Regions from separate parts of the Mediterraneibacter sp. genome, predicted to be linked through region 3. Evidence: predicted binding sites of a transcription regulator. Region 3 holds the regulator's gene; each other region holds the start of a gene.
What was found. Region 3 encodes Rex, which represses fermentation and respiration genes when NADH is low (regulators of the CRP and FNR family bind a similar motif). Its sites were predicted from a motif close to ATTGTTAANTANTTAACAAT; they were not measured.
Positions count from the first base shown of each region.

Region 1 (8,081 bases), on a different contig from region 3:
GTCAGCGCCGCGCGGTGCAAAGAATTCAACAACGTCGAGTCCGACAGCACCGCCGCCGATGACAACAACTTTCTTGCCGGATAAGTCTTCCGGGTATTCTGTTACATGTTCGATCATATTTAAAATAGAATAAACACGGCTTCCTTCTTTGTCGATATTTTCCTGCAGTCCGGCGATCGGAGGCAGCAGAGGGGAGGAACCTGTAGCATTTACGATAAGATCAGGTTTTAAACTTCTGATGAAATCGACATCTGCTTCCGTATTTGTAAAAGCAAACAGATTTCGAAGCTTATTTGTACGATGAATCATATAATTCGGAAAGTCAGAAAGCCGCTTTTTATCCGGTATTTTTGAAATTTCGGCTGCAAGACCTCCGAGATACGGTTTCTTCTCGATGAGGAAAGTTGTGCATCCGACCTCGGCGGCTGTACAGGCGGCTTCCATTCCGGCAGTGCCTCCGCCAATAACGACAACATTGCAAGGTTTGGTGATTTGACGTTTCTTGTAGACTTCTCCCTCAGGAACTGCGGGATTGATCGTGCAGCGGATCGGACGGTTGATTCCGATTCGGTTTCCGGCGCATCCGATATTACAGGAAATACATTTTCGAATATCACATACGTCGCCAAATTCTACTTTATTTACCCATTCCGGGTCCGCAATCAATCCTCTGCCCATTCCGATCAGATCTGCATCCCCTTTAGAAAGGATCTCATCTGCGACACGTGGATCACGAATATTACCCATTGTCACGCAAGGTTTTCCAAAACGCTCTTTTACGGCACGAGCCATGTAAGATCTCCAGCCGTCTGGAAAATGGTTTGAGTCAATCTGGTACTGGATCGATCCATTTAATCCACAGGAAACATCGAGTACATCGGCTTCTTCCTGCATATACTGTAAATATTCGAGACAGTCGTCCAGTGTATTTCCTCCTTCTAAAAATTCATCGGCGCTCACTCTGAGGAAAATCGGGAAGAACGGTCCGACTTGGCGGCGTACTTCTTCTAATACAAGACGGGCAAATCGTGCACGGTTTTCGGCAGATCCTCCGAATTCATCGGTGCGCTTGTTTGTGAGCGGAGAGAGGAACTGGCTTAACAGGTAGGAATGTCCGGCGTGGATTTCTACAGTATCAAATCCTGCGATCTGTGCCCGTTTTGCAGCTTCTCCGTATTTTTTTACAATTCTCAGGATCTCTTCTTTCGTAAGAGGGCGGGGAATTTCGCCGCCTTCTTTTGACGGGATGTCTGAGGCAGATACAGGCTGCATATTTGTACGTGCAGACTGAGCGGACGCTCCTGCGTGATTTAACTGGATACCGATGCAGGTACCGTGTTTGTGAATCGTTTCTGTTAATTTAAAAAGACGCGGAATGTAATTGTCATGATCGATTCGAAGCTGCGTTGTTCCATTGGATCCTTCCGGAGAATCGATACTTGCGTTTTCTACCATAATAAGTCCTGTTCCGCCTTTGGCTCTCTGTTCATAATAATTAATATGGAGGAAACTCATTTCTCCGCTTTGTTCTCCGTAGTTTGTCCCCATAGGTGTCATCATGATCCTGTTTTTTACAGTCATACGGCGGACTGTGAAAGGTTCAAAAATGTGTTTGTAATCTTTTTTCATAGCTGATCTCCTGTTATTTTTTTTGATAAATAGGATGTTTTAATAATTATGTGTGTAATGGATGCTAAAGTTAAATAAGTATAAATATTCAAAAATGAATGTGGAGAGTGTTTGATATTAGATTAACAATCTGTTTACGGTTCACATTATAAAGAAAAAAGGAATGTACAACAAATGAATATTTATCGAATAATCTATAGATATTATCTATGATTTGTGTTATTTTATACAAAACAAAGATCAAAAGGAAAGAGGGCAGGAAGATGAATCTGAATCAGTTATATTATTTTTCCAGGCTGGCACAGATCGAACATTATACAAAAGCAGCAGAACAGTTGAATCTGTCGCAGCCAAGTCTAAGTCATGCAATCCGTTCTTTGGAAAAAGAATTAGGGACACGGCTGTTTGAGAAGCAGGGGCGTGGCGTTACATTGACAAAATATGGAAAACTTTTCTGCGGATATGTAGACGAGGCGCTCGAAACATTAGAACAGGGTGTGAAAAAAGTAAAGTCATTGACCGGAGAGACAGAAGGAGTCATTGAAGTGGCGTATATCTATACGCTTGGAAGTGAGTTTGTTCCCAGACTTGTGAGCGATTTTATCAGGACATATGAAGAATTGAATGTAAAGTTTCATTTTACGGTTGGAAATACATCTGAAATCGTAGAGGGCCTTAAAAATGAAAAATTTGATCTTGGATTTTGTTCTATGACGGAAAATGAACCGGAAATTTGTTTTACGGCAGTCGGAACAGAAAACCTTGTCGTAGTTGTACCGAAAGGACATCCTCTTGCAGGGAAAGACTCGGTTGATCTGGAGCAGACAGCAGCATATCCGCAGATCTTTTATACGAAGAACAGCGGTCTTCGTCCGGTTGTGGACCGGATGTTTGAACAGGCAAAGCTCCGTCCGATTATTGCTTATGAGATTGAGGAGGACGGGTGCATGGCAGGATTGGTGGCGCAAAATTTCGGGATTGCCGTTATGCCGAAAATTCCGATTTTGAATCAGCTTGATCTGGAAATTATTCCTTTGCGGAATCAACGGCAGAAACGGTATATTTACATGGCGCAGCCGGTTGAAAAATACAGTCCTCCGCTTGTGCACAAATTCGCAGAATATGTGAAGAAAAGAAGTGCATAATACATTTTAGCGGGCATCTTTCTTTATAAAAGAAATAAAATTTTTTACAGCCGGTATTTGATAATGGTCTTTTAAATAGGCCAGGTATACCGTGTGGAATAAGGAAACATCGCTTAGAAGAAGCCGTTCCAGCGGAAAATGACGCAGTGTATCAACATTTGCAACGAAAGCAATGCCGAAATTTTCCGCGACAAGGGAAGCAATCGCATTTTCGTCAGGAGATTCGCAGGTGATGTTCGGATTTACAGAATAAGAATTGTAAATCTGATTGGTGAATTTCCCAAGTCCGGAAGTTTTATCGTATCCGATGAGAGGGTAGTTTTCCAAATCGCGGAGGCACACTTTTTCCTTCAGAGACAGTGGATGTCCGATGGGCGTGATGACGATCATTTCCTGTCGGATGATCGGAACAAACTGGATATCAGGTTCATTTTCTACATAAGATCCGAAGATTACATCGTAGATTTCTTCTTTCAATCCCTTGATCATTTCACCGGTATGGGATTGATGAAAATTAAAAGTGATGTCCTTGTTTTTTGCTTTGCTTAAAAAGCGGCGTACAGTATGAGGAATGTACCGTTCAGCAAGCGGAAAGACGTAAGCGATATCTACATGTCCGGCATTGCCGGATAATTTTTTCATTCGCTCTTCGGCAATTTTTACTTCTGATAAAATTTTATCTGTATGTTCTAAGAAAATTTTTCCATATTTTGATAATGTGACGGTACGTCCCTGACGTTCAAACAGTAAAACTCCGAGTTCTTCTTCTAAGTTCGATATGGAACGGCTCAGACTTGGCTGAGAAATATTCAGTTGTTCTGCGGCGAGGCGAAAGTGCTGAGAACGTGCGACCTGCCGGAAGTAGAGCAGTTGGTTTAAGGTCATAAATATCTCCTTTCAAAAGCGGTTAAAGAAATTAGTTATAGTGTACCATAATTGATAGCAAAAAACTATTAAAAATCAAAAAAATATGTATTAGAAGTATGAAGAGTGAAGTCGTATAATAGAGGCGGAGAGATTGTTTGATATTTAACAAACGTTGTGAAAAGAAAAATAATCATTTGAGATTAAAACAAAAAGGAGAAAAAATTATGGCAGAAAGAATTACAGGACATACAGAATTGATCGGACTTATGGCTTATCCGATTCGTCATTCAAGTTCACCGGCAATGCACAATGAAGCATTTGCAAAATTAGGTTTAGATTACGCGTATCTTGCTTTTGAAGTTGATAATGATACATTGGAAGATGCGGTAAAAGGACTTCGTGCATTAAAAATGAGAGGTTCGAATGTGTCTATGCCGAATAAAACAGTTGTGCACAAATATTTGGACAAGCTTTCTCCGGCAGCAGAAATGTGCGGGGCGGTCAATACGATCGTAAATGACAACGGTGTTTTGACAGGTCATATTACGGATGGAATCGGATACATGCAGTCATTAAAAGATAATGAAATTGATGTGATCGGAAAGAAAATGACGATTGTCGGAGCAGGCGGCGCGGCGACAGCGATTGAGATTCAGGCGGCTCTTGACGGAGTAAAAGAAATGTCTATCTTTAATCTGAAAGATAAATTTTGGGATAACGCGCAGGAAACAGTGAGAAAGATCAATGAAAAAACAAAATGTAAAGCAGTTTTATGTGATCTTGCAGATTTGGATAAATTAAAAGAAGAGATCGCAGACAGTTATTTGTTTGCAAATGCAACCGGAATGGGAATGAAACCGCTGGAAGGAAAAACATATATTCCGGACAAGTCCTTTTTCCGACCGGATCTGATCGTAACAGACGTTGTTTATTCTCCGAGAGAGACAGAGATGCTCCGAATGGCGAAAGAAGTTGGGTGTAAGACAATGAACGGTCTTGGAATGATGCTTTTCCAAGGATCGGCGGCATTTGAATTGTGGACAGGACAGAAGATGCCGATTGAATATATGAAAGAAATTCTTGATATTAAGTACGATTAAAAATAAAAAAGCGGCGGATCAAATCGGCAGTTGAATAGGACTGCCGAACCGCGGTATGAAAGGAAACAGAAAAAATGAATAAGAAATACCTGCCAAGTGCACTTATCCTTTATTTAAATTATTTTATCCATGGAATCGGATGTTCCATTCTCAGTCAGCAGGTTGTTAAAGAACTTCTTGCAGAGCAGTGGGGGACAGGAGATATTATGGGTGTGACGGCGATCGCCGCGGCATTGGGACTGGGACGTCTGATCTCACTTCCGTTTGCGGGACCGCTCTCTGATAAACTGGGAAGAAGAATTTCGGTTTTGATCGGATGTGCTTCTTATGTTATCTTTTTTGTAGGAATTGCATTTTCCCCGAATATAACTGTTGCATATGTGGCGGCAGTGCTTGGAGGAATAGCAAATTCATTTCTTGATACGGCAACCTATCCTGCGGTTGCAGAAATTATATATAAATATACCGGAATTGCGACGATGGGAATTAAGTTCTTTATTTCCATTGCACAGCTTCTGATGCCGTTCTTTTTGGGAATCTGCGCCGGAACAAAGATGTCATATCTGACGCTTCCGCTTGTTGCGGGAATTGCCATTGCAGTGCTTGGCGTGCTGGCAATTTTTGCGCCGTTTCCGAAAGTGGAAGGTGTCGGAAAATCAGAGTCTTTGATCAATAATTTGAAAAATGCTCATTTTTCAGCAGAGAGTGTGGCGCTGATCTTGATCGGATTTACAAGTACGGCAACTTTTCAGCTTTGGCTTAACTGCGCTCAGACTTTCGGAAAGGAGATTGCGGGGATTGCATCAGATCAAGTGTCTATGATGCAGACGTATTATTCGGCAGGAACGATGGCAGCTCTTGTTGTGACGAGTCTTTTGATTATGAAAGTGAAACAGGTTCGCTTCCTTGTAATCTATCCGTTGATTTCCGTGATTATGCTGGCGCTTGTGTATCTTGTAAGAACACCGCAGATTTGCTACATCGGAGCGTTTGTGATCGGATATTCGGCGGCAGGCGGAGTTCTCCAGATGGCGACAGCAGTCGTGAACGATCTTTTTCCAAAGATCAAAGGAACGATCACAAGCCTTGTTATGATCGCCTCCAGTTTATGTAATTATACGATCCTTACTGCGGCAGCAAAAATGACTGCAGAAAGTGTTATCGTAATGAATATCATCATCACGGTAATCGGCGTTGTTTTGGCGTTGTTTGTCAATGTGAGATATGGTAAACTATTGAAAAATTCGCAACAGGAAGTGTAAGACTGTATTGTGAGAATCAGTCAGATAAGGTAAGGAGAGGTAAGAGATATGAAAACAGTAAAGGTCAGAAATATAGAGATTGGCGCAGGTATTCCGAAAATCTGCGTACCGATCGTAGGAACTACAAAAGAAGAGATCCTTGAGGCGGCGCGGAAGATCAATGAGACGACGGCAGATGTCGTTGAATGGCGCGTAGACTGGTATGAGGATATTTTTGATTTTGACAAGACAAAAGAGACGATGGCGGCATTGAGAAAAGCGCTTGGGGATACTCCGATTTTGTTTACGTTCCGTACGTCGAAAGAAGGCGGAGAAAAAGCGATTGAAGAGGACGTTTATGTAAAACTGAATCAGATGGCGGCTGAAACAGAACTTATCGATCTTGTAGATGTAGAAGCGTTTACAGGAGACGAAGCGGTGAAAGCAGTTGTGGAAACAGCTCATTTGCATAATGTGAAAGTCGTTGCCTCGAACCATGATTTTCACAAAACACCTTCGCAGGATGAGATTGTGTCACGCCTTTGTAAAATGCAGGAACTTGGTGCGGATATCCCGAAAATCGCAGTGATGCCTCAGAATAAAAAAGATGTTCTGACACTTCTTTCGGCAACGGAAGAAATGGTAAGAGAACATGCCAGCAGACCAATCATCACAATGTCCATGGCAGGTACAGGAGTAATTAGCCGGCTTTGCGGCGAAGTATTCGGATCGGCGCTTACATTTGGAGCAGTCGGAAAAGCGTCTGCACCGGGACAGATGGGCGCTTCAGAACTGCGTACAGTTCTTACACTTTTGCACGAGAGTCTGTAATCTTCCGAGAGGGGGGAGAGGGCAGGAAAATACAATGTTTAAGGAGGGCATATGAGAAAGATTGTAAAATGGATTGATGAATATCTTGAAGAAGGATTGCTTGTCATATCTCTCGGGGCTATGGCGGTAATTATGGGAATCCAGGTCTTTTCCAGATATGCGCTCGGGGCATCTCTGTCATGGTCGGAAGAACTGACAAGGTATCTGTTTATATGGGCGGGATTTTTGAGCGTCAGTTATTGTACAAAACGATGCATTTCTATTAAGATTGAACAGTTTGTGGCGTTGTTTCCAAAACGTGGCAGGGCAATGTTTAAGGTTGCAAATCATACAGTTGAATTGATTCTGTTTTTATATTTGCTTCCGTTTGCGTGGAAGTATTTTATGTCTGCTGTAGAAAATGGACAAGTGAGTCCTGCGATGGGGATTCCGATGTATTATGTGCAGGCAGCTCCGCTTGTAGGTTTTATTCTCTGTGCAATCCGTATTTTTCAAAGATGGATTGCAGAGTGGAAGAATGTTTGGGTGAGGAAGGGAGAATAGGATGTCATCGGTTGTTGTATTTCTTATATTTGTCATCTGTCTGATCGTTGCGATTCCGGTTTCGATTTCCCTTGGGATTGTGTCGGTGCTTCCGGGAATGTTCGACCCTTCTTTTACGGCAAGCGGAACTTTTGTTATCCGATCTATGTTAGGAGGTCTTGACAGTTTTCCGCTTTTGGCAGTTCCGATGTTTGTGTTGTCCGGAATTATTATGGCGAGAGGCGGTATTTCGAGAAAGCTGTTTGATGTATTTGCATTTTTTATGGGCAAGAAGACTGCGGGAATGCCTTGCGCGGTCATTGTCACCTGTTTGTTCTACGGAGCGATTTCAGGATCGGCTCCGGCAACGGTGGCGGCGGTCGGAAGTATGACGATCCCGATCCTGATCGAAATGGGATATGACAAAAAATTTTCTACGTCTCTTGTTGCAGTGGCTGGCGGGTTAGGTGTAATCATTCCGCCCAGCATCCCGTTTATCATGTATGCAATGGCTTCAGGAGCATCGGTAAGCGATCTGTTTCTTGCAGGAATTCTGCCAGGACTTTTGATTGGCGGACTTTTGATCATTTACTCGATCGGATATTGTAAGAAACATGGGGAAGACAAAGAGAAGAAAGAGGCGATGGTCGGAGCGCTTCATGAAAAGGGCTTTTTGAAAGTGCTCCAAGACAGTGCGTTTGCACTTTTAAGTCCGGTTATTATACTGGGATGCATTTATACGGGAA
Region 1 is NZ_JAPJQP010000003.1:150,976-159,056, reverse strand. It holds gene RCH61_RS03470 (oxidoreductase) at 1-1,629, opposite strand, end outside; gene RCH61_RS03465 (LysR family transcriptional regulator) at 1,893-2,774, shown strand; gene RCH61_RS03460 (LysR family transcriptional regulator) at 2,781-3,659, opposite strand; gene RCH61_RS03455 (shikimate dehydrogenase) at 3,866-4,741, shown strand; gene RCH61_RS03450 (MFS transporter) at 4,816-6,003, shown strand; gene aroD (type I 3-dehydroquinate dehydratase) at 6,052-6,813, shown strand; gene RCH61_RS03440 (TRAP transporter small permease) at 6,865-7,356, shown strand; gene RCH61_RS03435 (TRAP transporter large permease) at 7,358-8,081, shown strand, end outside.
Region 1: the regulator Rex is predicted to act here: its motif matches at 1,740-1,759, upstream of RCH61_RS03470 (oxidoreductase).

Region 2 (8,081 bases), on a different contig from region 3:
ATTGTTTCAGTAATTGAATGATGCGTTTCTTATTATCGGACGCCTGTGCTGCACTGACAGCAGGCATTAATACCGTTCCGATGGAGGAAGTGAGCGCCGAAGGGAACAGAATACATGGGAGCGCCATTCCAGTCAGTACGCCGTACAGGCGAAGCGCTTCGGATGAAGTCATGCCATAGATTTTTAAAAAAGTCGGAATAGAAGCGGCTTCGATACTTTGAAGTAAAGTGACTGCCGCCCGATTAGCGGTAAGAGGAACAGACAGACGGAACAACTTTCTGAAAGTACGGAAAATTGCGGGAGTGGAAGGAGTGTAATGAGGGCGGTTCTGTCTGTTGAGCATTTGTATCGAAAAAAGTGCGGCAGTAATTTCCCCTGCAGCAATTCCGGCGGCGGCAAGTTTTACAGAGGGAGCTCTTCCGGTGTTTTTTGTAAAGAAAAAGAGCAGTATGACAAAAAGAATTCTTGCAGATTGTTCAATAAGCTGCGACAAAGCTGGTAATTTTGTTTGTTGAAGACCGAAGCTGTATCCGCAGATACAACTGTGTATTGCGGCGAAGGGTAAAGCGTAGGAGATGATGAGAAGGAGGTTTTCGCATCTGGCATCTCCTAAAAAAGCGACTGCAATATAGGATGCGTTTTTTTGAAGAACATATAATTCAATCAGGGATAGAAAAATCGTGAAGCCGAGAGAAACTGCAAGGATGTTTCCGGCTTCTTTTTGTCGTTTGGAATCAGAAAAAGCAGAACAGGGAGTGCGGTCTGTGTCTGCCGACATTTTTTCCGCGACCATATGTGAAACAGCCGTCTGGATACCAAATGTACTGATAGAAAGACAGAGACCGTAGACAGGGAAAATAAGCTGGTATAATCCGACATTTTCTTCTCCGAAAGCGTGACTTAAGAAAATGCGAAAGAAGAATCCCATAATGCGTGTGATTAATCCGGCAACAGTTAGAACAGCGGCTTTGCGAAACAGCTTGTGAGAAGAAAAACGGTGGATCTTATTTGGATTGGGAAGCATAAAATCACCTCGAGCTGCCATGGCAGGCGATACTTGTTAAAAACATATGACAGAAGGAGTCTTGACAGAACCGTGGATGGGTGATATGCTACGAATGTAATTCCCAGTAAAATACTAGGAAATTTTCTGCAATATATAAAACGAAAATAGATCATTTTTTATTATGAAATGGAGCGTGAGGAAATGAAGCTGTCTACAAAAGGAAGATATGGACTTCGTGCGTTGATTGATCTTGCTCAGAACAGCGGAGAAGAGCCGGTGTCTATTACAAGTATTTCAACAAGGCAGGATCTTTCGGAACGATATCTTGAACAACTGATGTCTATGCTGAAAAAGGCGGGATTAGTAAGAAGTGTACGCGGAGCAGGAGGCGGTTATGTGCTTGCCCGGAAGTTGGAAGAAATCTCTGTGGGGGATGTGCTTCGGGCATTGGAAGGCAGTCTTGAACCGGTTGATTGTGCAGGATTTGAACCGGACGGCGGCTGCAGTGTTTCCGATAGTTGTGTGACAAAGTATGTTTGGAAAAAAATTAATGACAGTATTAATCAGACAGTGGACGAGATCCGATTAGATCAACTCGTGAAGGAGAACGGAAAAACTTGTGAAAACAAACCTGATGGTTTATAAGCAGAGATGGAGGAAGAGACGATGAATAAATTGATTTATCTTGATAATGCGGCAACGACAAAAACTTCACCGGAAGTTGTAGAAGCAATGCTGCCTTATTTTACAGAACATTATGGAAATCCTTCCAGCGTATATTCGTTTGCGGCGGAAAACAAGGAAGTGATTGCGAAGCAGAGAGAAACGATTGCATCCGTGATCGGTGCGCGGGAAAATGAAATTTATTTTACAGCAGGAGGAACGGAGGCAGATAACTGGGCGCTGACAGCAACAGCAGAAGCGTACGGTGCAAAAGGAAAGCATATTATTACGACCAAAATTGAACATCATGCCGTTTTACACACATGCGAATATCTTCAGAAACGAGGATATGAGATTACGTATCTTGATGTAGATGAGTATGGAATTGTTGATCCGAAAGCGGTGGAAGCAGCGATACGGCCGGATACGATTTTGATTTCGGTTATGTCTGCAAATAATGAGATCGGCACAGTTGAGCCGATAAAAGAGATCGGGGCGATTGCTCATGAAAAAGGAATTTTGTTTCATACAGATGCCGTGCAGGCGTTTTGTCAGGTGCCGATCAATGTTGATGAATGTCATATTGACATGCTCAGCGCCAGCAGCCACAAATTAAACGGTCCGAAAGGAATTGGATTTTTATATATTCGAAAAGGCGTAAAAATCCGATCTTTGATCCACGGGGGAGCGCAGGAGAGGAGACGTCGTGCCGGGACAGAAAACGTTCCGGGAATCGTTGGTTTCGGAAAAGCAGTTGAAAGAGCGTCTGCATCCATGAAAGAACGTGCGGAGAAGGAAACACAACTTCGGGATTATCTTATTGAAAAGATTGAAAAAGAGATACCGTACTGCAGATTAAACGGAGACAGAGAGCGGCGTCTTCCGAATAACGTTAATTTTAGTTTTCAGTTTATTGAAGGGGAATCCCTTCTTATTATGCTGGATATGAAGGGAATCTGTGCTTCCAGCGGATCTGCATGTACATCGGGTTCACTGGATCCTTCCCATGTGCTCTTGGCGATCGGACTTCCCCATGAAATTGCACACGGATCATTGCGAATGACACTGGGGGCGGATACAACGAAAGAGGAATTGGATTATGTTGTATCATGCCTGAAAGAAATTATAGATCAGCTTCGGAAAATGTCTCCGCTTTATGAAGATTTTTTGAAAAAGCAGGAAAAATAAGAGAAAAAAGAAAACGAAAAACAGGAGGAAGAATGAATGTATACAGAAAAAGTAATGGATCATTTTCAGCACCCGAGAAATGTAGGAGAACTTGAGAATCCCAGTGGTGTGGGAACAGTAGGAAATGCAAAGTGCGGAGATATTATGAGGATTTATCTTGATATTGATGAGAATCAGATTATCCGTGATGTAAAGTTTAAAACATTTGGATGCGGAGCTGCGGTTGCTACGAGCAGCATGGCGACCGAACTTGTAAAAGGGAAAAATATACAGGAAGCGATGCAGGTAACCAATAAAGCTGTTATGGAGGCGCTTGACGGTCTGCCGCCGGTGAAAGTGCACTGTTCGCTGCTGGCAGAAGAAGCAATCCATGCAGCGCTTTGGGATTATGCTGAAAAGAACGGAATCAAAATTGAAGGACTGGAAAAACCGAAAACAGATATTCATGAGGACGAGGAAGAAGAGGAATATTGATGGAGAAAGTGGTTGTGGGAATGTCAGGAGGCGTAGATTCGTCTGTGGCGGCATATCTTCTGAAAGAACAAGGGTATGATGTGATTGGCGTCACAATGCAGATCTGGCAGGAAGAGGACATTTGTACAGTGGAAGAAAATGGCGGATGCTGCGGATTAAGCGCTGTAGAAGATGCAAGAAGAGTTGCGGCGGCGCTGGATATTCCTTATTATGTGATGAATTTCAGAGAGGAATTCAAGAAAAATGTGATTGATTATTTTGCAGATTCTTATGTGAATGGTCAAACTCCAAATCCGTGTATTGCCTGCAATCGTTATGTAAAATGGGAAGCACTTCTGAAACGAAGCATTTCTATCGGAGCAGACTATATTGCAACAGGGCATTACGCGCGGGTTGAACAGCTTCCAAATGGAAGGTATGCGCTGCGCCGTTCAGCAACGGCTGCAAAAGATCAAACGTATGCGCTGTATAATCTGACTCAGGAACAGTTGAAACGGACATTGATGCCTGTCGGAGAGTATACGAAAGAAGAAGTGCGGCAGATTGCTGAAAAGATCGGACTGCTCGTTGCGGATAAACCGGACAGTCAGGACATCTGTTTTGTCCCGGATGGTGACTATGCTTCTTTTATTGAGACTCACACAGGGAAAAAAGTTTCAGAAGGCAAATTTGTCTTGTCTGATGGAACGGTGATCGGTCAGCACAAAGGAATTATTCATTATACAGTAGGCCAGAGAAAAGGGCTTGGTCTGGCGCTTGGCTTTCCGGCTTTTGTTCTCGAGATTCGTCCGGAAACAAATGAAGTTGTTATCGGAACTTATGAGGAATCTCTTACAACGGTTGTTCGTGCAAACAAGCTGAATTTTATGGCTGTAGAAGATATTCAGAGACCTGTGCGCGTGTTTGCAAAGATCAGGTATAATCATAAGGGTGCGTGGTGTACGGTTGAGCGGACGGGGGAAGATGAGGTAACTTGCCGATTTGAAGAGCCGCAAAGGGCGGTGACTCCCGGACAGGCACTTGTATTTTATGACGGAGAGTATGTGCTTGGAGGCGGCACAATTTTATGAAAGGTGTGAGAGGATGCAAAAAGAATTGAAAGAAACGATGATACGTTCTGATTTTCATATGCACACCGAATTTTCAACAGACAGTGAAGCGACGGTTGATTCAATGGGAAAGGCTGCAGTTGAAAGAGGGCTTCGCACAATATGTATCACAGATCATATGGATGCAGATTATCCGCCGGATGAAGAACTGGGAGAAAATCCGTTTCGGTTAGATACGGATACTTATTTTGCACAGCTGCTGAAAAAGAAAAAAGAGTTTGAGGGACAACTTCAAGTGAGAATCGGAATCGAACTGGGCCTGCAAAAACATTTGCAGGCGGAATATAAAACGCTGACTGAAAAATATCCGTTTGATTTTGTAATTGGTTCGATGCATCTTATTCAAGGGGAAGACCCATACAATGGAAAGATGTTTGAAGGGGTCAGCGATGCAGATGCATACAGAAGTGCATTTCGGGAAACGCTGGATTGTATTCGAAAGATCAGGTGTTTTGATGTGCTTGGACATATAGATTATGTAGTGCGTTATGGAAAGCATCAGGCAGAAGAATATTCTTACAGGCAATTTTCTGATGAGATCGATGAGATCTTAAAGGAATTAATCAATTCCGGAAAAGGTTTGGAATTGAATATGGCAGGAATCAAATACGGACTTGGATTTGCACATCCGCATCCGGATGTACTTTGCCGGTACAAAGAATTGGGCGGAGAGATCATAACAGTAGGATCAGATGCGCATAAACCGGAACATGTTGGGTATGATTTTGAGACGGCAGGAGAACTTCTGAAGGCATGTGGTTTTCGATATTATACAGAATTTGAGAAACGTAAGGCAGTTTTTCGACGGATTCCATAAAAATGTATTTAGGACTTGAATTTTTGTTTCTATTTTAGTACAATTATGCTAGTTGATGAATTCTTAACAATGTTTATTTTGCGGGGGTTCATTTGCATGACTGGAAACAGTTAAATATTTTTCAAACTTTTAGGAGGAATTAATCATGGCAGTAAAAGTAGCGATTAATGGATTTGGACGTATTGGACGTCTCGCTTTCAGACAGATGTTCGGAGCAGAGGGATTTGAGATCGTAGCAATCAATGACCTGACATCCCCGAAAATGCTTGCTCACTTACTGAAATATGACTCAACACAGGGCAAATATGCGCTGGCAGATAAAGTTGAGGCTGGAGAGGATTCTATCATTGTTGATGGAAAAGAAATTAAAATCTACGCAAAAGCAAACGCAGCAGAGCTTCCGTGGGGAGAGATCGGCGTTGACGTAGTTCTGGAGTGTACAGGATTCTACACATCCAAAGCAAAAGCACAGGCACATATCGATGCAGGCGCTAAAAAAGTTGTTATTTCCGCTCCGGCAGGAAACGATCTTCCGACAATCGTATACAACGTAAACCACGAGCAGCTTACAAAAGATGACAACATCATCTCTGCAGCTTCTTGTACAACAAACTGCTTGGCTCCGATGGCAAAAGCATTGAATGATCTTGCACCGATCAAATCCGGTATCATGTGCACAATCCACGCTTACACAGGCGATCAGATGACACTTGACGGACCGCAGAGAAAAGGCGATCTGAGAAGATCTCGTGCAGCAGCTTGCAACATCGTTCCGAACAGCACAGGTGCAGCAAAAGCAATCGGTCTTGTTATTCCGGAACTGAACGGAAAACTCATCGGTTCTGCTCAGCGTGTTCCGACTCCGACAGGATCTACAACAATTCTTACAGCAGTTGTAGAGGGTGAAGTAACAGTTGATCAGATCAACGCAGCTATGAAAGCAGCAGCAAATGAGTCTTACGGATACAACACAGACGAAATCGTATCCAGCGATATCGTTGGTATGTCTTACGGATCACTTTTCGATTCTACACAGACAATGGCTCTTCCGACAGGCGAAGGCACAACAGAAGTTCAGGTTGTTTCATGGTATGACAATGAGAACTCTTACACAAGCCAGATGGTAAGAACAATTAAATACTTCGGAAAACTGCTTGAGGCTTAATTCATTTTAAAATGAGTTGTTTTGGCGGACAGGCAGTGTTGCGCCGAACAGTTATGAAAATGGCTCACAACGGGGTCCGGTCTTATTGTAGGACCGGACTCCGTTTTGTTATGAATCTTCAGAAAAAAATCAGGAGGCAATGATAATGGCAGCTCTTAATAAAAAATCAGTAGATGATATTAATGTAAAAGGACAGAGAGTTCTTGTAAGATGTGACTTTAATGTTCCGCTTATCGACGGCAAGATTACAGATGAGAACCGTATTGTGGCAGCTCTTCCTACAATCAAAAAATTGATTGCAGACGGAGGAAAGGTCATCCTTTGTTCCCACCTTGGAAAACCGAAGGGAGAGCCGAAACCGGAACTTTCTCTTGCGCCGGTAGCAGTAAGATTGTCCGAGCTTCTCGGACAGGAAGTAAAATTCGCGGCAGATCCGGAAGTTGTAGGACCGAATGCAAAAGCTGCGGTAGAAGCGATGAATGACGGAGATGTAGTTCTTCTTGAGAATACACGTTACAGAGCAGAAGAGACAAAGAACGGAGAGGCGTTCAGCAAAGAACTGGCTTCTCTTTGTGATGTATTTGTAAATGATGCATTTGGTACAGCTCACAGAGCACACTGCTCAAACGTTGGTGTTACAGAGTATGTTGATACAGCAGTTGTAGGATATCTTATGCAAAAAGAAATCGATTTCCTCGGAAATGCAGTAGAGAATCCGGAGAGACCGTTTGTTGCAATTCTTGGAGGTGCAAAAGTTTCCAGCAAAATTTCTGTTATCAATAATCTGCTTGATAAAGTAGATACATTGATCATCGGAGGAGGAATGAGCTATACATTTACAAAGGCTCAGGGCGGAAGTGTAGGAGCATCTCTTCTTGAGGAAGATTATCTTCAGTATGCGCTTGATATGATCAAGAAAGCTGAGGAAAAAGGAGTAAAACTTCTTCTCCCGGTTGACACGATCGTAGCGGATGCATTCTCAAATGATGCAAATACAAAAGTTGTTTCCCGCGATGCAATCCCGGACGGATGGATGGGTCTTGATATCGGACCGGAAACAGCAAAAATCTTTGCAGAGGCAGTGAAATCCGCAAAAACAGTTGTTTGGAACGGACCAATGGGATGCTTTGAGATGCCGAAATTTGCAGAAGGAACAAAGATTGTTGCAGAAGCTCTTGCAAATACAGAAGCTGTTACAATTATCGGCGGCGGTGATTCCGCAGCGGCTGTAAATCAGCTTGGATACGGCGATAAGATGACACATATTTCTACAGGCGGCGGCGCTTCTCTTGAATTCCTTGAAGGAAAGGAACTTCCGGGTGTAGCGGCAGCTAACGATAAATAAATGAAAGCGGTCTAGAAGAAGGAGAATAATAAAATGGCAAGAAGAAAAATTATTGCAGGTAACTGGAAAATGAACAAAACTCCGAGCGAGGCGGTAGCACTTGTAGAGGAATTGAAACCGCTCGTAGCAAACGAGGAAGTAGATGTTGTATTCTGTGTTCCGGCAATCGATATCGTACCGGTTGTTGAAGCTGTAAAAGGAACAAACATTCAGGTTGGAGCTGAGAATATGTATTTTGAAGAGAGCGGCGCTTATACAGGCGAGATCTCTCCGGCTATGCTTGTAGATGCAGGTGTAAAATACGTTGTTCTCGG
Region 2 is NZ_JAPJQP010000003.1:127,263-135,343, reverse strand. It holds gene RCH61_RS03370 (polysaccharide biosynthesis protein) at 1-1,045, opposite strand, end outside; gene RCH61_RS03365 (RrF2 family transcriptional regulator) at 1,208-1,651, shown strand; gene nifS (cysteine desulfurase NifS) at 1,673-2,857, shown strand; gene nifU (Fe-S cluster assembly scaffold protein NifU) at 2,894-3,331, shown strand; gene mnmA (tRNA 2-thiouridine(34) synthase MnmA) at 3,331-4,401, shown strand; gene RCH61_RS03345 (histidinol-phosphatase HisJ family protein) at 4,415-5,257, shown strand; gene gap (type I glyceraldehyde-3-phosphate dehydrogenase) at 5,403-6,422, shown strand; gene RCH61_RS03335 (phosphoglycerate kinase) at 6,568-7,767, shown strand; gene tpiA (triose-phosphate isomerase) at 7,801-8,081, shown strand, end outside.
Region 2: the regulator Rex is predicted to act here: its motif matches at 5,309-5,328, upstream of gap (type I glyceraldehyde-3-phosphate dehydrogenase).

Region 3 (8,081 bases):
ATTTTTCATCTGTTCCATATTATAAGAGACTGCGTCCAGATCAATCTGCGCGCATACTCTATTATGTTCACTCATGTTCTTTCTCCTTATACAAATCACTCATATCTTTTTGATCTGTCAAAACTTTTTTCCGCATTTTTTATACATTGTTCGATCCCATCGATCAAATCTCTTGCAAGAACACTGTAGCTTCCCTTTTGTTTCTGCGCTTCATCTCCCCCGCATGCATGCAAGTATACACCGACAGATGCCGCCGCAAAAGCATTCATTTTCTGTGCTGCAAGACCGGAAATCACTCCTGCCAAAACATCCCCTGATCCCGCCTTTGCCATCGCGCTGTTTCCTGCAAGGTTTAAAAACGGATGATGTCCATTCTGCGCCGCTATCGTTCTGCTGTCTTTCAGCACACAGACAACCGGATACTGTTCCGTAAACTCCTTCACTACATCGATACGGCTCTGTGAAATATCTTTGATTTCCTTTCGAATCAACCTTGACATTTCCCGCATATGAGGAGTCAGAATAACATCTGAAACATCTCTTAAAATCTCTATATTTTCACTGAGCAGATTTAACCCGTCCGCATCAATAATACATGGCCGATGAAGTATGTTTTCCTTCTCCCCATTGTTTGTGATCTTTATCACCTTTTTCAAAAGACGTCTTGAAAATTCGCCTGTTCCAAGGCCGCATCCAATGCATACAACATCAGACCATCGAATCAGACGCTCCAGATCTCCATCATGTGGAACTGACTCTTCCTCTCTATAGCAGGAGATAATTGCTTCAGGAAGCAGTTCCTGCAAAACAACCCGATTCTCTTCCGACGTATAGATCTGAACAAGTCCGGCTCCGACCGCATATGCCGCCTTTGCTGACAGAAACGCCGCCCCTGCCATCCCCCGGCTTCCGGTAATCATCAACACTTTTCCGTAATCCCCTTTGTGTGAATCCGGTTTTCTCTGCGGCAGAAGCATCTGAAAATCCCCTTGGTCATAAGTACAATATACATCTTCTCTTCTATCAAAATAAGCAGTATCAATTCCAATCGGAACCGCCACCGTCTCTTTGGCATATAATTTCCCGGGAAACAATTCACATCCGATTTTTACACAAGCCATAGAAACCGTGATATCAGACCGGAATGCAACTCCTAAAATCTGCCCTGTCTCCGCACATATTCCTGAAGGAATATCGATTGCCGCTTTTTCACACTTTTTCTCATTCATCCACTCGATCGCAGTCCGATATCTGCCTTCCACATCCCTGCTTAATCCTACGCCAAATATCGCATCAATTATAACAGTATATTCCCGATTCGGAAAATCCGTGAACACAGGAATTCCAAGCTGCTGCACAATCTGTTTCTGTGCGCGGCATTCTGCACTAAGAGCCGCTTCACTGCCAACAAACAATACTTCTGCATGAAATCCTTCTTCTCTTAAAATCCGTGCTGCGGCAAAACCGTCTCCGCCATTATTTCCACTTCCGCACACAACAAGCGCTTCTGAAAGATCAATCTTTTTTTCCTGCAAAGTTCTCACGGTTTCCAGCGCCGCTCTTTCCATTAACACAAGAGATGGAAGTCCGATCTTTTCAATCGTATATGTATCTGCATCTTTCATCTGCTTTCCATTTGGAAGATATCTCATTTAGTCCACCGCCTTTTATGCTGTTAAAAGGGAACACCCGCAGTTTCCTGCGGGGTTCTGTCTTCAAGTATCTATTTTTTCTGTCCGCCTTCTCGCTGACTGATATTATATGATAATTTCATAAGACTGTCTGAAAGATGCACACTTTCCACAATCACATCTTTCGGAAGACTTAGGTCTGTATGTGCAAAATTCCATATTGCCTTAATTCCATTATCAACGAGAACATCCGCGACTTCGATTGCCTTCGACTTCGGAATCGTCAGCGCCGCAATCTCAATATCATTGTTCTGCAGAAAATCTACCAGTTCATCCATCATACGAACCTCGATTCCACGAATCGACATTCCTTCAAGACGCGGATTTACATCAAACAAACTTTTTAAAACAAAACCGCTTCGTTCAAAGGACGCATAATTTGCAAGCGCCTGCCCTAAATTTCCTGCTCCGATAATAATAAAATTATGGGTCTTGTCAAGTCCTAATATCTTGCCTATCTCCGTATAAAGATACTTTACATTGTACCCATACCCCTGCTGTCCAAATCCACCGAAATTATTCAGATCTTGACGAATCTGTGACGCTGTCACATTCATCTTCTTGCTCAAATCATTAGAAGAAATCCTCTCAACCCCTATTTCAAGCAGATCACCCAAATACCGATAATATCTCGGCAGTCTTGAAATTACCGCTCTGGATATTTTTCTACGCTCCACGTTTATCACCTTCCACTGTGCTGCCCTTATTCGGCGCTCATATCTATTTCATTCACTCGTCGGACATACCGACACTTCTGTTACATTATATAAAATAGTTAATATTATGTCAAACAGAACTAACGATTTCACAGCGTTTTCAGTACTTTTATTATAACCGTATTATAAAATGTCTGCTCTTTGATCGTTCTTCTACTCGGCTAATTCTTCCCATTTTTCATATAACTCTTCAAGACGCAATTCATTTTCAGCACGTTTAGACGAAAGCTCCTGACATTTCACAGAATTGGAATACACCTCTTCCAACGTCATCTGAACATCAATTTCCTGATTTTCTTCTTCAAGTTTCGCAATCTCTTCCTCCGTCTTTTTCAGCTCATTCTTCCGTTTTCGCTCTTTCGCCTGCTGTTCTTTTTGTTCTTTCCAGCTCAGTTTTGAATCGGACAAAGAAACCGTTTGCCCACTGCTTTTCCAAAAATCATCACCGAGAATTCTTTCTTGGGTATTTTCTTGAGCCGCTGTATAAGCCTGTGTCAATTCTTCTTTTTTTTCAAGATAATAATCATAATTTCCAATATAATTTACAAAAGTACGATTAACAAGTTCCAGTATTCTGGACGCTGTGCTGTTAATAAAATAACGATCATGAGAGACATACAGGATCGTTCCGGTATAATTATTCAAAGCCTCTTCAAGAATTTCCTTCGAAGCAATATCAAGATGGTTGGTTGGCTCGTCAAGAATCAAAAAATTAGCTTCGGAAAGCATAAGTTTGGCGAGAGAAACCCTCCCCTTTTCTCCTCCGCTTAATGATCGGATCACTTGAAATACTTCATCCCCGGTAAATTGAAATGCAGCTAATGTGTTTCGAATTTCTGTATTTGTAAGATGCGGATAATCATCAGATATTTCTTCAAATATTGTTTTATCATCGTGCAGTACATGATGCTCCTGATCATAATAACCGATCTGCACTTTTGCTCCAAGCGTAAAAGATCCGCTGTCTGCTTCGATCACTTGATTTAATATTTTCAAAAGAGTCGTTTTTCCTGTTCCGTTATCGCCAATCACCGCTACATGTTCGCCACGTTTGATCTCAAAATCAACATTCTGAAACAGAACCTGTGTATCAAATTGTTTGGATAAATGCTCCACTGTCAAAACATCGTTTCCACTAATACAGGACGGTTCTAATGTAAAATGCATTTCCCGCGCAGCCTCCTGCGGTTTGTCTACAGGTGTAATCTTCTCTAACATCTTTTCACGGCTTTCAGCCCGCCGAATGGATTTTTCTCTGTTAAAAGAACGTAGTTTTTCAATCACTGCCTGCTGATGTTTGATCTCACGCTGCTGATTAAAATATTCTTTCAGCTTCGCATCCCGTATCTGCTGTTTCTTTTCAGAATATGCGCGATAATTTCCCATGTACATAGACAAGATCCCGTTCTCAATTTCGATCACTTTTGTAACAACTCTGTTTAAGAAAAATCGGTCATGAGACACGATAAATACAGAACCTCTGTAATTCATCAAATATGTTTCCAACCATGAAATTGAATTCAAATCCAAATGGTTTGTAGGCTCATCCAACAATAAAATATCCGGATCCGTAAGAAGCAGTTTTCCGAGAGCGACCCGCGTCTTTTGTCCGCCTGATAAAGTGTCTGTTCTCTTTGAAAACTCTTCTTCCGTAAACCCAAGTCCTTTCAAAACACCGACAATTTCACTCTCACAGGCATATCCGTTTTTCGCCTCAAATTGAGATTGAAGCCGATTGTACGTTTCAAGCCGTTCATTCAATGCATCGCCTGACAATTCCTTTAATTCATGTTCAATCGCACGGATCTGACGTTCCATCTCTATGACATCTGCTTTCGCAGAACGAAGTTCTTCATAGATTGTCCCGTTAGGGATCAGATTCTGATGCTGGGCAAGATAACCGATCGTTTTCCCTTTTGCAAGAATGACTTCCCCTGCATCTGTCGGTTCTTCCCCTATGATCATTTTAAAAATAGTTGATTTTCCGGCACCGTTTACCCCGACCAAAGCCGCTTTCTCTCTGTCTTCTATATGAAAAGATCCGCTTTCGACAATAACACGGTCTCCAAATGACTTCTTAAGATTATGACATGCAAGTATCATGATGTAATTCCTCTTTCATAGTAACTATTTGCTTTTCCAATCTATTATAGCGGAATGTCTTACAAATAAAAAGCATAATTTCACAGATTCTGTTCTTTCACATGCCAATCACCGGAAGTGCCAAAAGACACATTCCGGGATTGTAAGCGGTCGCTATTGCAAAAAAGAAAGATCGGCGCATGATATAAAATCATACCCAACCTTTCTTTCCTATTTATAAACATCCTTTTTTCTATTTTCTTTTTAAGTCTTCGTCTGCCTTATCTTGCATTTCCCATGCAGAACACAGCTACTACACCCGGACCTGTATGACTGCCGATTACCGTTCCGATATTATTAATCAAAATATTTTCAATCCCCATCTTCTCGCGTACAAGTTTTGCGACATATTCTGCATCTTCAAGACAGTCTCCGTGAGTAATCATGATCAGATCATTCTCCCATCCTTCCGACTGCTGTACCGCCATATCTACAATCTTGTGCAAAGATTTTTTACGGCCTCTCTCTTTTCCGATCACCTGAAGTTTTCCTTCATTATCCATATGAATGATCGGTTTAATCTGTACAAGTGTTCCGAGAACTGCCGTTGTCTTAGACACACGGCCTCCTCTGTGAAGGTGATTCAGATCATCCACAGTCACATTATGGCAAATGTGAAGCTTATTTTCTTCTGCCCATTCGGCAACTTCTTCGATCGTCTTTCCTTCTGCCTTTTTCTGAAGCGCTTTATGAAGCAGCAAGGCTTCTCCCATACAGGCACAAAGCGTATCGACTACAATAACCTTCGCCTCAGGATATTTTTCCTCAAGCATCTCTCCGGCAATACGCATACTGTTTAAAGTTCCGCTCAGACCGGACGAAAATCCAAGATGCAGAACGTCCTTTCCTTCTTTTACAAACGGTTCCAAAGCTTCCATAGCTTCTTCCGGATTCACCTGTGAAGTAACAGACATTTTTCCTTCACGAAGCTTTGCAAAGAATTCTTTGGCAGTCAATCCGTCCATATCTGTGTAAGTCTCTCCGTCAATCGTATATTTCAATGCAACAACCGGAACATGTCTTTCCTCCAGCCATGCTTTCGGCACATCAACCGTACTATTTACCGTGATCACATAATCTCTCATTTTCGTATGCCTCCTGTATAAATATCAGAACGCAGAAAATTTCCGCATCCCTACATTTACATATAATACCATTTTTTAAGACATTACGCAAAATTTTTTAACAAAAATTAAAATTTGTTATAACAGCTCTGCTATAAATGAAAATTTAACTGCCACACAAGCAAAAACTAATTTCGTTTTACATTCAGATAGTTGCGCCCTGACAATGTTTTATTAAATGCAAGAAAACAAAGTACCAAAATACAGCCGATGATAAATCCGTACAGATTGAAACATGCAGTCAGAATTAAAAGAAGAAGGCGCATAAATTTCAGCGCATATCCGAGTTCAAAGTTAGGCTGTGTATAATTTGCTACAGCGACAAATGCCATGTACAACATTACTTCTGAATTAAACCAACCAGACTGTACCGAAAACTCTCCCATCACAATACCCGCGATCACACTGAGAGGCGTACTTAGCATCGTCGGTGTATTCATTGCCGCCAGACGCAGTCCGTCAATCGATAATTCTAAAATAATAAACTGAAAAACAAGCGGAATATTAACTGTATCTCTCACCGCTACAAATTGAAACACTTCAGGCAGCCATTCGATATTCTGCATGAACAATAAATACAATGGCGTAAAAAATACAGTTGCAACTGTGATCAGCGTTCTTGTAATCTTTAAATACATTCCTGTCACTGTCGGAAAATAATAATCATTTGCTTCTTCAATCATGTCAAAAATCGAAGTCGGAAGAATCATCGCCGACGGAGAATTATCTACAAGGATTACGACCTTTCCTTCAAACAGACATGCCGCCGCCGTATCCGGCCGTTCTGTGTATTTGAATTTCGGGAACGGATTAAACCATTTCCGTTTAAAAAGCGCCTCTGCAAGACTTTGCTGATTCATCCTCAGATCATTCAATTCTAACGTTTCAATCCTCTTCTTTAAATTTTGCAAAAGCTCCTGATCTACTCTGTCTTTCATATAGCAGACTGCTATGTCTGTGCGGGATGACTGGCCTGCTTCCATCATCTCCATCACAAGCTGCGGGTCACGGATCCTTCGGCGCATCAATGCTGTGTTAAATACGATTGTCTCTACAAATCCGTCTCTTGAGCCGCGAAGCGATTTATCTTTATCAGGTTCATCGACTCCTCTTGCCGGATATGTTCTACAGTCTAAGGCAATACACTCCTTATACCCATCGATAAAAAGACACGCCGGACCTGAAAGAACATTTCGTATCACCTGATCAAAATCTTCCAAAATCTCCACTTCTACATAAGGTACATGTTTTTGAATAAACATTTCTGCATCTTCCGGCATATCCTCCTCAGATACAGAAAGAAAGGAGTCCATAATCTTCAACATTGCTTCATCTTTTATAAATCCATCAATGTAGTAGAACACAGACGCCTTTCCACCTATCATGATCTCTCTTCGGATAATATCAAAGCTTTCTTTTACCGGAAGGATCTCATTCATATATCTTATATTTTCTTCAAATGAACCGCTTAACTTTTTCGTGTTTTTTTCTACCATAGAAACTTCCCCTTTTCCGTCGGATCCCGACAGTAGATTTTCTATGGTTAGAATACCCATTTTTTGCTTTTTTATTCGAACGGTTTTTAGGAATATAACGCTTCTTTTTTCTTAAATCAGAGTTTTAAATAGAATCCTTTTTTCTCTTTTATTCGAACGGTTTTTGATATAACATTTCTTTTACTTTCATCATGCTGATTTCACTGTACTACCGATCAGATTCTTCAAGATATCCAGCCTTTTTCATTTTCTCGATAACCTGCTGCTGTCTCTGTCTGGCAAGTTCTGGACTGGCTGTCGGATTATAGTTTGTCGGAGCATTCGGCACCCCGGCAAGGAGAGTACATTCATCAAAATTCATATCCGACGGCGCTTTTCCAAAATATCCGTTTGAAGCATCCGCCACGCAATAATAACCGTTTCCAAAGAAAATAGAGTTTACATACAGCTCAAAAATCGTATCCTTATCAAGCACAGATTCAATTTTAAACGCCATAAACATTTCTGCCACTTTCCGTACAATCTTTTTATCCTGCGTAAAATACTGATTCTTCGCAAGCTGCTGAGTAATCGTACTGCCGCCTTCTACATAAGCGCCCGCTTTTATATCATGAAAAAAAGCTCTTCCAACCGCGATTGGATCGACTCCAAAATGATCATAAAACCGTTTGTCTTCTACTGATAAAACAGCGTCGATATACGTCTGGGGCAGTTCATCAATCGTCGTATAATTTGACTGCGCTTCAATCCTTGCAGCCATCTCTTCCACACTCTCTTCCGACAGTGCGTTTTTATATTCCTCATACCCCTTATACCCAAGAACTCCGCCCGCAATTATCACACATAAAAAAATGAAAGAAAGCAACCTTTTTATTATTTTCATCTGAAACGTATCCTCCTCTTTCGTAAAAG
Region 3 is NZ_JAPJQP010000001.1:271,690-279,770, reverse strand. It holds gene alr (alanine racemase) at 1-75, opposite strand, end outside; gene RCH61_RS01305 (NAD(P)H-hydrate dehydratase) at 96-1,652, opposite strand; gene RCH61_RS01300 (redox-sensing transcriptional repressor Rex) at 1,724-2,368, opposite strand; gene abc-f (ribosomal protection-like ABC-F family protein) at 2,561-4,510, opposite strand; gene RCH61_RS01290 (DegV family protein) at 4,771-5,634, opposite strand; gene RCH61_RS01285 (spore germination protein) at 5,802-7,169, opposite strand; gene RCH61_RS01280 (transglycosylase domain-containing protein) at 7,378-8,052, opposite strand.